Regions from separate parts of the Chelatococcus sp. CO-6 genome, predicted to be linked through region 1. Evidence: riboswitches for the same ligand, from Rfam matches in the RefSeq annotation. Region 1 holds a riboswitch; each other region holds the start of a gene.

What was found. A riboswitch is a leader RNA that binds a small molecule or an ion and turns the genes downstream of it on or off. The one in region 1 is predicted to bind cobalamin.
Region 2: another riboswitch for cobalamin. It lies ahead of AL346_RS07150 (TonB-dependent siderophore receptor); the one in region 1 lies ahead of AL346_RS18060 (ribonucleoside-diphosphate reductase subunit alpha).
Region 3: another riboswitch for cobalamin. It lies ahead of AL346_RS09480 (CbtB-domain containing protein); the one in region 1 lies ahead of AL346_RS18060 (ribonucleoside-diphosphate reductase subunit alpha).

What each region holds. Positions count from the first base shown of each region.
Region 1 is NZ_CP012398.1:3,852,584-3,855,849, forward strand. It holds gene AL346_RS18060 (ribonucleoside-diphosphate reductase subunit alpha) at 1-2,011, opposite strand, end outside; cobalamin riboswitch at 2,127-2,340, opposite strand; gene AL346_RS18065 (alpha/beta fold hydrolase) at 2,552-3,266, shown strand, end outside.
Region 2 is NZ_CP012398.1:1,516,428-1,519,693, reverse strand. It holds gene AL346_RS07150 (TonB-dependent siderophore receptor) at 1-1,547, opposite strand, end outside; cobalamin riboswitch at 1,581-1,774, opposite strand; gene AL346_RS07145 (ABC transporter substrate-binding protein) at 2,159-2,998, shown strand.
Region 3 is NZ_CP012398.1:2,016,431-2,019,696, reverse strand. It holds gene cobW (cobalamin biosynthesis protein CobW) at 1-285, opposite strand, end outside; gene AL346_RS09490 (DUF1636 domain-containing protein) at 353-781, opposite strand; gene AL346_RS09485 (CbtA family protein) at 781-1,506, opposite strand; gene AL346_RS09480 (CbtB-domain containing protein) at 1,513-1,686, opposite strand; cobalamin riboswitch at 1,721-1,911, opposite strand; gene rnk (nucleoside diphosphate kinase regulator) at 1,976-2,389, opposite strand; gene AL346_RS09470 (hypothetical protein) at 2,765-3,266, opposite strand, start outside.

The sequences.
Region 1 (3,266 bases):
TCTGCAGCGCGTCCTGGAAGCCCATGATGCCGAGGCCGACGGGGCGGTGCCGCAGGTTCGAGCGCCGCGCCTCCGGGATCGTGTAGAAATTGATGTCGATGACGTTGTCGAGCATACGCATCGCCGTCTTGACGGTCTGCGCGAGACGCTCGCGGTCGAGACCATCGGCGATGACGTGCGCGGCGAGATTCACCGAGCCGAGGTTGCACACGGCGACCTCGTCGTCCGACGTGTTCAGCGTGATCTCGGTGCACAGGTTCGAGGAATGCACGACGCCGGCGTGGCCCTGCGGCGAGCGGATGTTGCACGGGTCCTTGAAGGTGATCCACGGGTGGCCGGTCTCGAAGAGCATGGTCAGCATGCGCCGCCACAGGTCGATGGCGCGGAGCTGCTTCCACACCTTCATCCCGCCGCGCGCGGCCTTCTCTTCGTAGGTCTCGTAGGCGGCCTTGAAGGCTGGCCCGTAGAGGTCATGCAGGTCCGGCGTCTCGTCTGGCGAGAAGAGCGTCCACGGTCCGTCCGCCTCGACGCGCTCCATGAACAGGTCCGGCACCCAGTTGGCCGTGTTCATGTCGTGGGTGCGGCGGCGTTCGTCGCCCGTGTTCTTCCTCAGGTCGAGGAATTCCTCGATGTCGATGTGCCAGGTCTCCAGATAGGCGCAGACCGCGCCCTTGCGCTTGCCGCCCTGGTTGACCGCGATGGCGGTGTCATTCGCCACCTTGAGGAAGGGCACGACGCCCTGGCTCTCGCCGTTGGTTCCTTTGATGTGGGCGCCGAGCCCGCGCACCCGTGTCCAGTCGTTGCCGAGCCCGCCGGAATATTTGGCGAGCAGCGCATTGTCCCTGATCGCCTTGAAGATGCCGTCGAGGTCGTCCGGCACGGTGGTGAGAAAGCACGAGGAGAGCTGCGGCCTCAGGGTGCCGGCGTTGAACAGCGTCGGCGTCGAGGCCATGAAATCGAAGGACGACAGCAGCCGGTAGAAGTCGATCGCTCGTGCCTCGCGGTCGGTCTCGCGCAGCGCGAGCCCCATGGCCACGCGCATGAAGAAGGCCTGCGGCAGCTCGAAGCGGGTGCCGCGCGCGTGCAGGAAATAGCGGTCGTAGAGCGTCTGCAGGCCGAGATAGTCGAACCGGAGATCGCGTTCGGGCTCGATCGCCGCCGCAAGCCGGTCGAGGTCGAAGCGGCCGAGTTCCGGGTCGATCAGCTCCTGCGCGATGCCGGCCTTCACATAGGCGCGGAAATAATCGCCGTAGCGCTGCGCCATCTCGGCCTGCGTCGCCTGCGCGGGACGACCGGCGAGAAAGGTGAGTGCCTCGCGGCGCAGCTTGTCGAGGAGGAGGCGCGCCGACACCTTGGCATAGTCGGGCTCCGTCTCGATCAGGGTGCGGGCCGCGAGGATCGGGGCGAGGGCGAGTTCGTCGGACGAGATGCCGTCATAGAGATTGCGGCGCGTCTCGGCGAGGATGGCTCCGGCGTCGACCCCGTCGAGCCCCTCGGCCGCCTCTTTGACGAGCGCTTCAAGCCTTTCCGCGTCGAGAGGTATCAGCGCCCCGTCCACCGCTGTCATGCGCAGCGGGGCCGCGGATGCCTCGGCGCCGCCAGCATGCGCCAGCGTCGCGGCGCGCTCCCTGGCCCGCTCCTCACGATAGAGGACATAGGCGCGCGCCACCTTGTGGTGCTCGCCCCGCATCAGGGCGAGCTCGACCTGATCCTGGATGTCCTCGATATGGAACGTGCGGCCGGCGTCGGCCCGCCGAGTGAGGCTGGCGACGATCTGCTCCGTCAGCCCCGCGACGATGTCGTGCACCCGGCGCGAGGTCGCGGCATGGCTGCCCTCGACGGCGAGGAAGGCCTTCGTCAGCGCGACCGCGATCTTCGAGGGATCGAACGGCGTCACCGCGCCGTTGCGGCGGATGACACGATAGGACGGCTCGAATGCCGTGGCGGACGCGACCGGCTGGGCGGCATGCGGCCCGCGGGATGGACGTTCGGTTTCAAGGGACAAAGACACCGGCTTCAAACCCCATCTGCTGGGGGCAAAGGCCGGGCGGATGCGAGGATGGCGTCGACGGCTCACGCCGTGGTCCCGACGACCCAAGCGATCCACCGGGACACCCCGCCCGAGGACGTTTCGTTCCAGTCACGGCAGGTCTCCTGGCTCGCGGGTCGTCGCCTCCGTCCGGCCTTCCCGGAGCCTCACGGGCTCCAGTGACACGAGATGGACGGTGGCTCGCCGCTCACAGTTGCGGGGGCAGCTCCGGCTTGGCCGCTAGGCGCACCGGATTCCCTCTTAGCTCTCGCTTCAGGACGATTCGAGAGACCATGACTACCAGATATCGTGCCGATCATGGGCCGCGGCGTCAATATCTTGCTGGGCGCTCTTCCCCAGCCGTGGCGGCGAGCCGGGGGGCGGCCGTGCGGTCGCCGTTCCGACGCAGTGGCATGGGTCTCCGGCGGTGCGCTGCGGCACATCCCGGCAGCGCCGGCCGAATGATAACTTTCAGCCCCCGGCCGCAATTGGTACATTTTGAAACCAGTGAGGCAGCATGCCGTGTCGCTCGATATCCGCGTTCTTGGAGACCTGACGGTCCTTCGCGCCGGCGAGGCCGTGTCCCTGCCGCCGTCGCGCAAGACGCGGGCGCTGCTGGCCTATCTCGCCATGACCGACAGGCCGCAGCGGCGCGAGCGGCTGTGCGAGATGTTCTGGGAAATCCCGGACGACCCGCGCGGCGCGCTGCGCTGGAGCCTGTCGAAGATCCGCCAGATCGTCGAGAACGGCGAGGGCGGCGTTCTGGAGGCCGACCGCAACACGGTCTATCTCAACAAGGACGGCCTGGTCCTCGATGCGGCGCCGCTGCGCGGCCTCGGCATCCGCGATTTCGAGGCGCTCGGCACCGAAAGCCTGGAGGCGCTCGCCGGCGCCTTCCGCGGCCGTTTCCTCGACGATCTCTCGCTGCCGCGCTGCCCGGAGTTCGAGGCCTGGCGCATCGCCGTCGGCGACGAGCTCGACGTCACGCGCCTGCGTCTCCTGCGCATACTGATCGACCGTCTGGCGGACGAGCCCGAGCGCGCGCTCGTCCACGCCCGCATGTTGCAGGCCCTCGAGCCCGACGACGAGACGGTGCGCACGGACATCCGCCGGCTCGGAGAGGCTGCCCGCCGGATCGCGATGGTCCAGCCGCGGCCGCAGGCCGGGGAGGGCGAGGCTGCGCCTGTCGAGGCCCGCGAGGAGAGGGAGGCGAAGCCCCAGGGCCCGGCCGCAGCCA
Region 2 (3,266 bases), 2.1 Mb from region 1:
AACGCCTGGTCCGGCCGGCAGGACGGATCGCTCTGGAAGTTGATGAGGTCGCGGAAACGGTTGAGGAAGAGCGTGCCCGAGAGGGTGAGCCGGCCGTCGAACAGCTTCTGGTCGATGCCGGCGTCGACGCCGAAGGAGCGCTCCGGGCTGAGCGCCGGATTGCCGTAGAGCGGATCGAGGCGCTGGTAGAGCGTCGGGGCCTTGGCGCCCGTCCCGGCGCTCGCGCGCAGCACCGTGTCGCTCTCGGCGATGTCGTAGGCGAGGGTGGCGCGCCAGGTGGCGAAGCGGTCCGCCCCCTCGATGTCGTCGATGCGCCCGCCGAGCGACAGGTTCAGGCGTTCGGCGAGGGTGATCTGGTGCAGGGCGAAGAGGGAGCGGGTGGTCTGGGCGGCGTCGTCGAGCGTCGTGCGCGGGCCGGGCACCGGCAGCACGGCCTCGCTCGTGCTCGTCAGCGTCTCGCGCTCGACCTGGCCGCCGAAGGTGAGGAGGCCGAAGGCATCGAGCGAGAGATCGCCCTGATAGGAGGCGCCGACGCGCCCGCCGACATAGCCGTCCTTCGACCAGTCCGTCACCGGCGCTGCCGTGCCGCCGTAATAGCTGATGGAGCGATAGTCGCGCTCGGTGCGGTTGGCATAGACGAGGAAGGTGTTCTTCAGCCGCCGGTCGAAGGCGTGGACGGTCGCCCTGGCATGGACCTGCCCGAGGCGCTGGACGCTCGACGACGGAGTGTCGGGAAAGGCTCCGAAGGCCGCGTCGTATTGCGTGGCATTGACATAGGCCGAGCCGCCGACGTCGAAGGCGACGTCTTCGCTCGGCGAGAAGCCGAAGCGCGCGGAGAGGCCGAAGCGGCGTGTGCCGTCGGCCTCAAGCGGCCACGGGTGCTGGGCACGGAGGCGGCCGATGCGGTATCCCCAGCGCGAGAAGCCGGCGGTGTCATAGCCGTTGAGCGAGACGGCATAGTTGAAGCGCGCATCGCCGCCGGACACGGCGGCCTGGACGCCCCTGCTGCCGTAGCTGCCGCCCTCGGCGGCGATCGCTGCGCGCGGCTCGCCGCGGCCCTTGCGGGTGATGATGTTGACGACGCCGCCCATCGCGTCCGAGCCGTAGAGGGCCGATTGGGGGCCGCGCAGCACCTCGATGCGCTCGATGCCGGTCGGCACCAGCAGCGAGAAGTCGAACTGGCCGTTGCCGGTGGACGGGTCGTTGACGCGCACGCCGTCGATCAGCACCAGGGTCTGGCCCGGCTCGCCGCCGCGCAGGCGCACGGAGGTGGTGGCGCCGGTGCCGCCGCTCTCGGTGAGGTCGAGGCCGGGCACGCGGCGCAGGGCGTCGTTGAGCGTGCGGGCGCCGGAGCGGGCGATCTCCTCGGCGGTAATGACGGTGACGGCGCTGCCGCTGCGGGCGATGGCCTGCGGGCCGCGCGTCGCCGTGACGACGATCTCGCGCAGGGTGATCTCGTCGCCGGCGGCGCCGGTGGCGGCAAGGGTGAGGGAAGACAAAAGGAACATACCGCCGGAGAGCGTCCGACGGCCGGCGGAACCGGCCATGAAAACCTCCATTCCGCCCCTCCGGCGGATGTCAGGGTTGCCTCGCGCGCTGGCCGGTCTCCTGGCTTGCGGGTCCCTGCTGCGATTCGGCCTTCCCGGTGCCCGATGGCCCCAGTGGCTTCGTCGAATCGCCGCTCGCCGCTCACAGTTGCGGGGGCAGCCACGGTCTTGCACCGTGTTCCCGTTTCACCCCGCTGCGGCGGGGCACCAACGCAGGGCCTCTTTACGCAGACCGCGGCTCGGCCGCAAGCATGCGGAACGGATGCACCGCCTGTGCATTTGCGCCGGCGCAAGGAGCGCCGTAAGGCTGCGGCCGAGATTGCGCCCGAAAGGGCGGGCAAGGACATGAGGGATATGAGGACGGCTGTCGCGTTCGCGATCGTGCTTGCAACGGGGCTCGGCCTTGCGCCGGCTGCCGGCAGCAGCGAGCCGGAGCGCCTCTCTCCTCCCTCCCCCCACGCAGTGGTGGGGAGGGCCGGGGTGGGGGGCGGTTCCGCCGGCGGGCGTTCGACGATTGCAGGTGGCGTGTCCGTCGGCCCGGAAGGCTTCCGGCCTGCACCCGCCGGCCCCCACCCCTAACCCCTCCCCGCCGCAAGCGGGGGGAGGGGGATATGGTGCGCCTCGCCGCGGCCGGCCGATCGGAAACCGCGCCGTCCGTTGCCCGCTACGCCGAAGCGCCTCCGGCGCGGGTCGTTTCGCTCAACCTGTGCGCCGACCAGCTCCTGCTGGCGCTGGCCGATCGCGGACAGATCGCCTCCCTCAGTCCCCTGTCGCGCGATGCGGATTATTCCTTCCTCGCGGGCCGGGTGGGCGACCTTCCGGTCAATGGCGGCACGGGCGAGGAGATCCTGGTCGGCAAGGCGGATCTCGTGCTCAGCGGCCGCTACGGCACGCGCGTCAAGCGCGAGCTTTTGGAGCGCCACGGCGTGCCGCTGATGGTGCTCGATCCCTGGCGCGACATCGCCGGGGGGCGCGAGCAGCTGACGGCCGTCGCGGCCCGGCTGGGCCATCCGGAGCGCGGCGCGGCGCTTGCCGCCGAGATCGAGGCGGCGCTCGCGCGCACCAAAGGCCTCGCCCGGCGCCCGGCCACCGTCCTCGTCCTCTACCGGCGCGGTTACGTGCCGGGGGAGCGCTCGCTCGTCGCGGAACTCCTCGGCCATATGGGCCTTCAGCCGATGCAGGCCCGCCTCGGCCTGCCGCAGGGCGGCCTCGTGCGCCTCGAGCAGCTCGTCATGGACCCGCCGGACTTTGTGGTGATGGACGAGGCCGATGCTCGCGCCATCGACAACGGCACGGCCTTCCTCGTCCACCCGGCGCTCGCCGGCGTGCTGCCGCCCGAGCGGCGCCTGTTCCTCCCGGACCGGCTCACCATCTGCGGTGGGCCCTCGACGCCGGCGGCCATCGATGCACTCGCCGCCGAGGTGCGCGCCAAGGTCAACGGGGAGCGTTGAAGCATGATGACTTTAAGATCGGCGCACGCGTTGATCCTCCTCCGTACGGGGGAGGTGGCGCCGCGAAGTCGGGCTCGCCCGACTTCGGTTTCCAAATGTCGAAGTCGGGCAAGCCCGAGTTCGGCACCTAAAAAGCCGAAGTCGGATAAATCCGACTTCGGACGGCACGATCCACCCTCCCACGGACCTCGGGCTTGCCCGAGGTCCGCACTTATATGCGCAAGTCGGGAACACCCGACTTGCGAAAGGGAGGGATCAAGCCAAGTCT
Region 3 (3,266 bases), 1.8 Mb from region 1:
GAGCAGCCGGTCGAGCGCCGGCACGAAGTCATCCGCCACCGTGCAGCACAGGCAGCCGTTGGGCAGTTCCACCACCGCCTCCTCCGGGCAGCCGGCGATGCCGCAGCCGGAGAGGAACGAGCCATCGAAGCCGACGTCGCCGAATTCGTTGACGATGACGGCGATGCGCCGGCCGTGGTCGCCCTCGAGGATGCGGCGCACGAGGGTCGTCTTGCCCGCGCCGAGGAAGCCGGTGACGATGGTGCACGGCACCTTGGCCGTCGTTGCTGGAAGGGTCGCTTGCATCTGTCGGTCCAGTCTGCCGCATCACGGCGGCACAAGAAAATCGGGGGCTGCGCCAGGGGCGGCGCGGCTAGTCCTGCGTCAGCGCATCGCTGCCGCTCAGGGCCGGCGCCGGCATCTGCGGGCGAAAGGCCAGGGGCGGCACGCGCGCGACGACGCCCTTGCGGAAGGGCAGCGGCCGTTCCTTCCAGGCGATGATGCCGTTCTCGGTGGCGCCATAAGCCCGTGCCGCAGCGGCGATGTCGTCGAGATGGGCCTCGTTGTCGAGGTCGCCGACGAGATAGGTCCACTTGCCGTCGCCGACGAGCGCCACCGTGCAGGGGCGGTTGCAGACGGCGAGGCACTCGACCGGCACCACCGCGGCGCCGGGCGCATCACCGGCCAGCCGGTCGGCGAGGCGCTCGGCGAGCACGCGGCCCGGCTCGTCGAAGCCGGCGGCATTGTCGGCGCGCCGCCGGCAGGAGACGCAGACGAAGACGGTGACGTCGGGCGCCGCCATCACGCCTCACCCGCCCGGCGGGCCAGATGCTGCCAGAGGAGACCGACGAGGAGCCCGGTCGACAGCCACAGCACCGCCTGGACGGCGAGCGAGGTGGCGGCGAACTGGGCGGCGAGCTCGGCCGGCACGCGGCTCTCGTAGGCGGCCGGATGCGGCGCGCCGACGACGTGCGGCGCCGCGATCATGGCAAGGGCGAGGGCACGGGCCCAGAACGCGCCGTGGCGCACGAACAGCCACAGGCCGCCCGCGGTCAGCGCCGCCGTCGCGATCCACCAGACCTGCCGCGCCAGCAGCGGCGCGGCGGCGCTGCCGGGCAGTTCCGGCGCGAGGCCGAGGGCCGGTGCAAGGCCGGCGGCGAGGAAGGCGGCGAAGGCGAAGCCCAGCGCCCGGCGCTCGTCGATGCGCCCGCCTGCCGCGATCATGGCGGCGAGGATGACGAGGGCGAAACCGACGGCCGTGACGATCGTGGCAAGCCCGGTCAGCAAGGTCCTGCCGGCATCGAAGCCGGCCTCACCGCCCGATGCGGCAGCACCGGCGCCGTGGCCGCCGTGAGCGAGGATGATATTGGCCGGCACCAGCAGGCCACGGGCCTGCTGCTCGGCCTCGACCTCATAGACTTCCGCCGCCAGGATCAGCGGCGTCGTGGTGAAATGCTGCAGGACCGCAACCGCAAGCCCGGCAACGAGGCCGGCCACAAGGCCGACCGCGAGCACGCGTTGGAGCATTGCCCGTCAGTGGCAGGGGAAGCTCAGGGCGTGGCGCGTGTCGTGCGCGGCGTCGTGGATGGTGTCGGGGTGGGCAAAGCCCGTCACGAAGACGAGTCCCGTGCCGAGGACGAAGGCGAGGAGCGCCACCTTGAGGGCTTCGGCGCGGCTGGCAACGCGGGCGGTTGCGACTGCGGTCATCGTGCATCTCCCTGGCTGCCACACCCGGCAGCCTCACGCGTGGATCGGCGACGGCAGGTCTCCTGGCTTGCGGCTCTCGGCCCCGGGCCGCCTTCCCGGGACCCGTGGGTCCCAGTGGCATCCGGCCCGGCGCTTGCCGCCTACAGTTGCGGGGGCAGCCGCGGCTTTCGACCGCGTTCCCTTTTCACCTCGCGGGAGCGAGGCACCGTCACCGGCACATTACCGTTTCACGAGGCGCTTGCAATCACGCTTTTTGCCGAGCGTCACCGCCGAGGCGCCCGGTGGCGCCTCAGGACCGCTCCTCGACGGCGTGGACCTTGAGCTGCCGCCGCTCGCCGCCGCGCGTCTCCCACGAGATCGACTGGCCGGCGGCGAGGCCGATGAGCGCGACGCCGATGGGAGTCAGGATGGAGATGCGGCCGGCCGCGATATCGGCCTCACCGGGGTAGACGAGCTCGACCGTCTGCACCTTGCCCGTCACCTCGTCCTCGAAGGTGACGCGCGAGCCCATGGCGACGACGGCGCTGCGCAGCTTGCCGGCTGGCAGGACCTTGGCCCGGTCGAGCTCGCCCAGGAGATTCTCGGCGACCTCCGGCTGGCGGTCGGCCGCGGCCTCGGCCAGCGCGTAGAGCCGGTCGAAATCCTCCTGCGAGACCGTGATGGGCGGGCGGCGCAAGGTGCGGCGCGAAGACACGGTGGACATGGGTAACCTCTCGATTGAGCGTTGGCGGCCCGGCACGGCCCCTTGCCGGGCAGGCCAGTTGCGGGAACGACCCCGGCGGCGCGAGGCGCCTGCGGGCCGGCCGCCGCGGCGCCTTGCCGCGTCATGGGGGTGATCGTCGTGCGATGCTGCTACAGGCCGGCATGCGCCGGCGGTCGTCGGGCCGGAGCCCGGCGGCTGCCCCGAGCCCGGGCAGCCAATGGCCACACCGCGCCCGGGGCTATGTTCCCGCGATAAGGGAACCCGCGCGAAGCAGAAAACGGCGCTGTGGCACGACCTTCAACATCATCGGTCGAATATGGGTCTGGCCCGATCGGGTGTCAAACGGGCGGACCCGGAGCGGCCTGTGGAAGGCGTTCACTTCTCGGCGGCATCGAGCCGCGCGAGCTGGGTGGCGAACCATGCGCGCACCTCGCCGCCCGCCAAGTCACCCAGCGCCAGCGCGACCTTTTCGGCCCGCGGGTCCAGCGACGCGCGCGCGAGGATGCGCTGCATGCGATGCCCCGACATCACGAGGACGGCGAAATCCGCCGCGATGCGCCCGCGCTCGTCCGGCGTGAGGACGTCGAAGGCATCGAGGGCGAAGAGCACCCGCCGCTCCGCCATCCACGCCTCGAAAGGCATGGTGCGGATCGACAGGGCGAGGGCAGCCCTGCCCTGGTCGTCGAGGCGCCCCCCGGTCACATGGGTGGCAGCCAGTGCAAGCCAGGCATCGCCAGAACGGGGCGAGGCTCGCACGAGGCGCCGGCGCAGATCGGCGCAGGCCCCGCGCTGCCGCTCCGCCTCCTCGCCGCTCCGCCGCGCCACCAGCGCCAGCCACTCGCTGTCGCAGGCCAGTGCGGCAACGGCCAGAACCTCG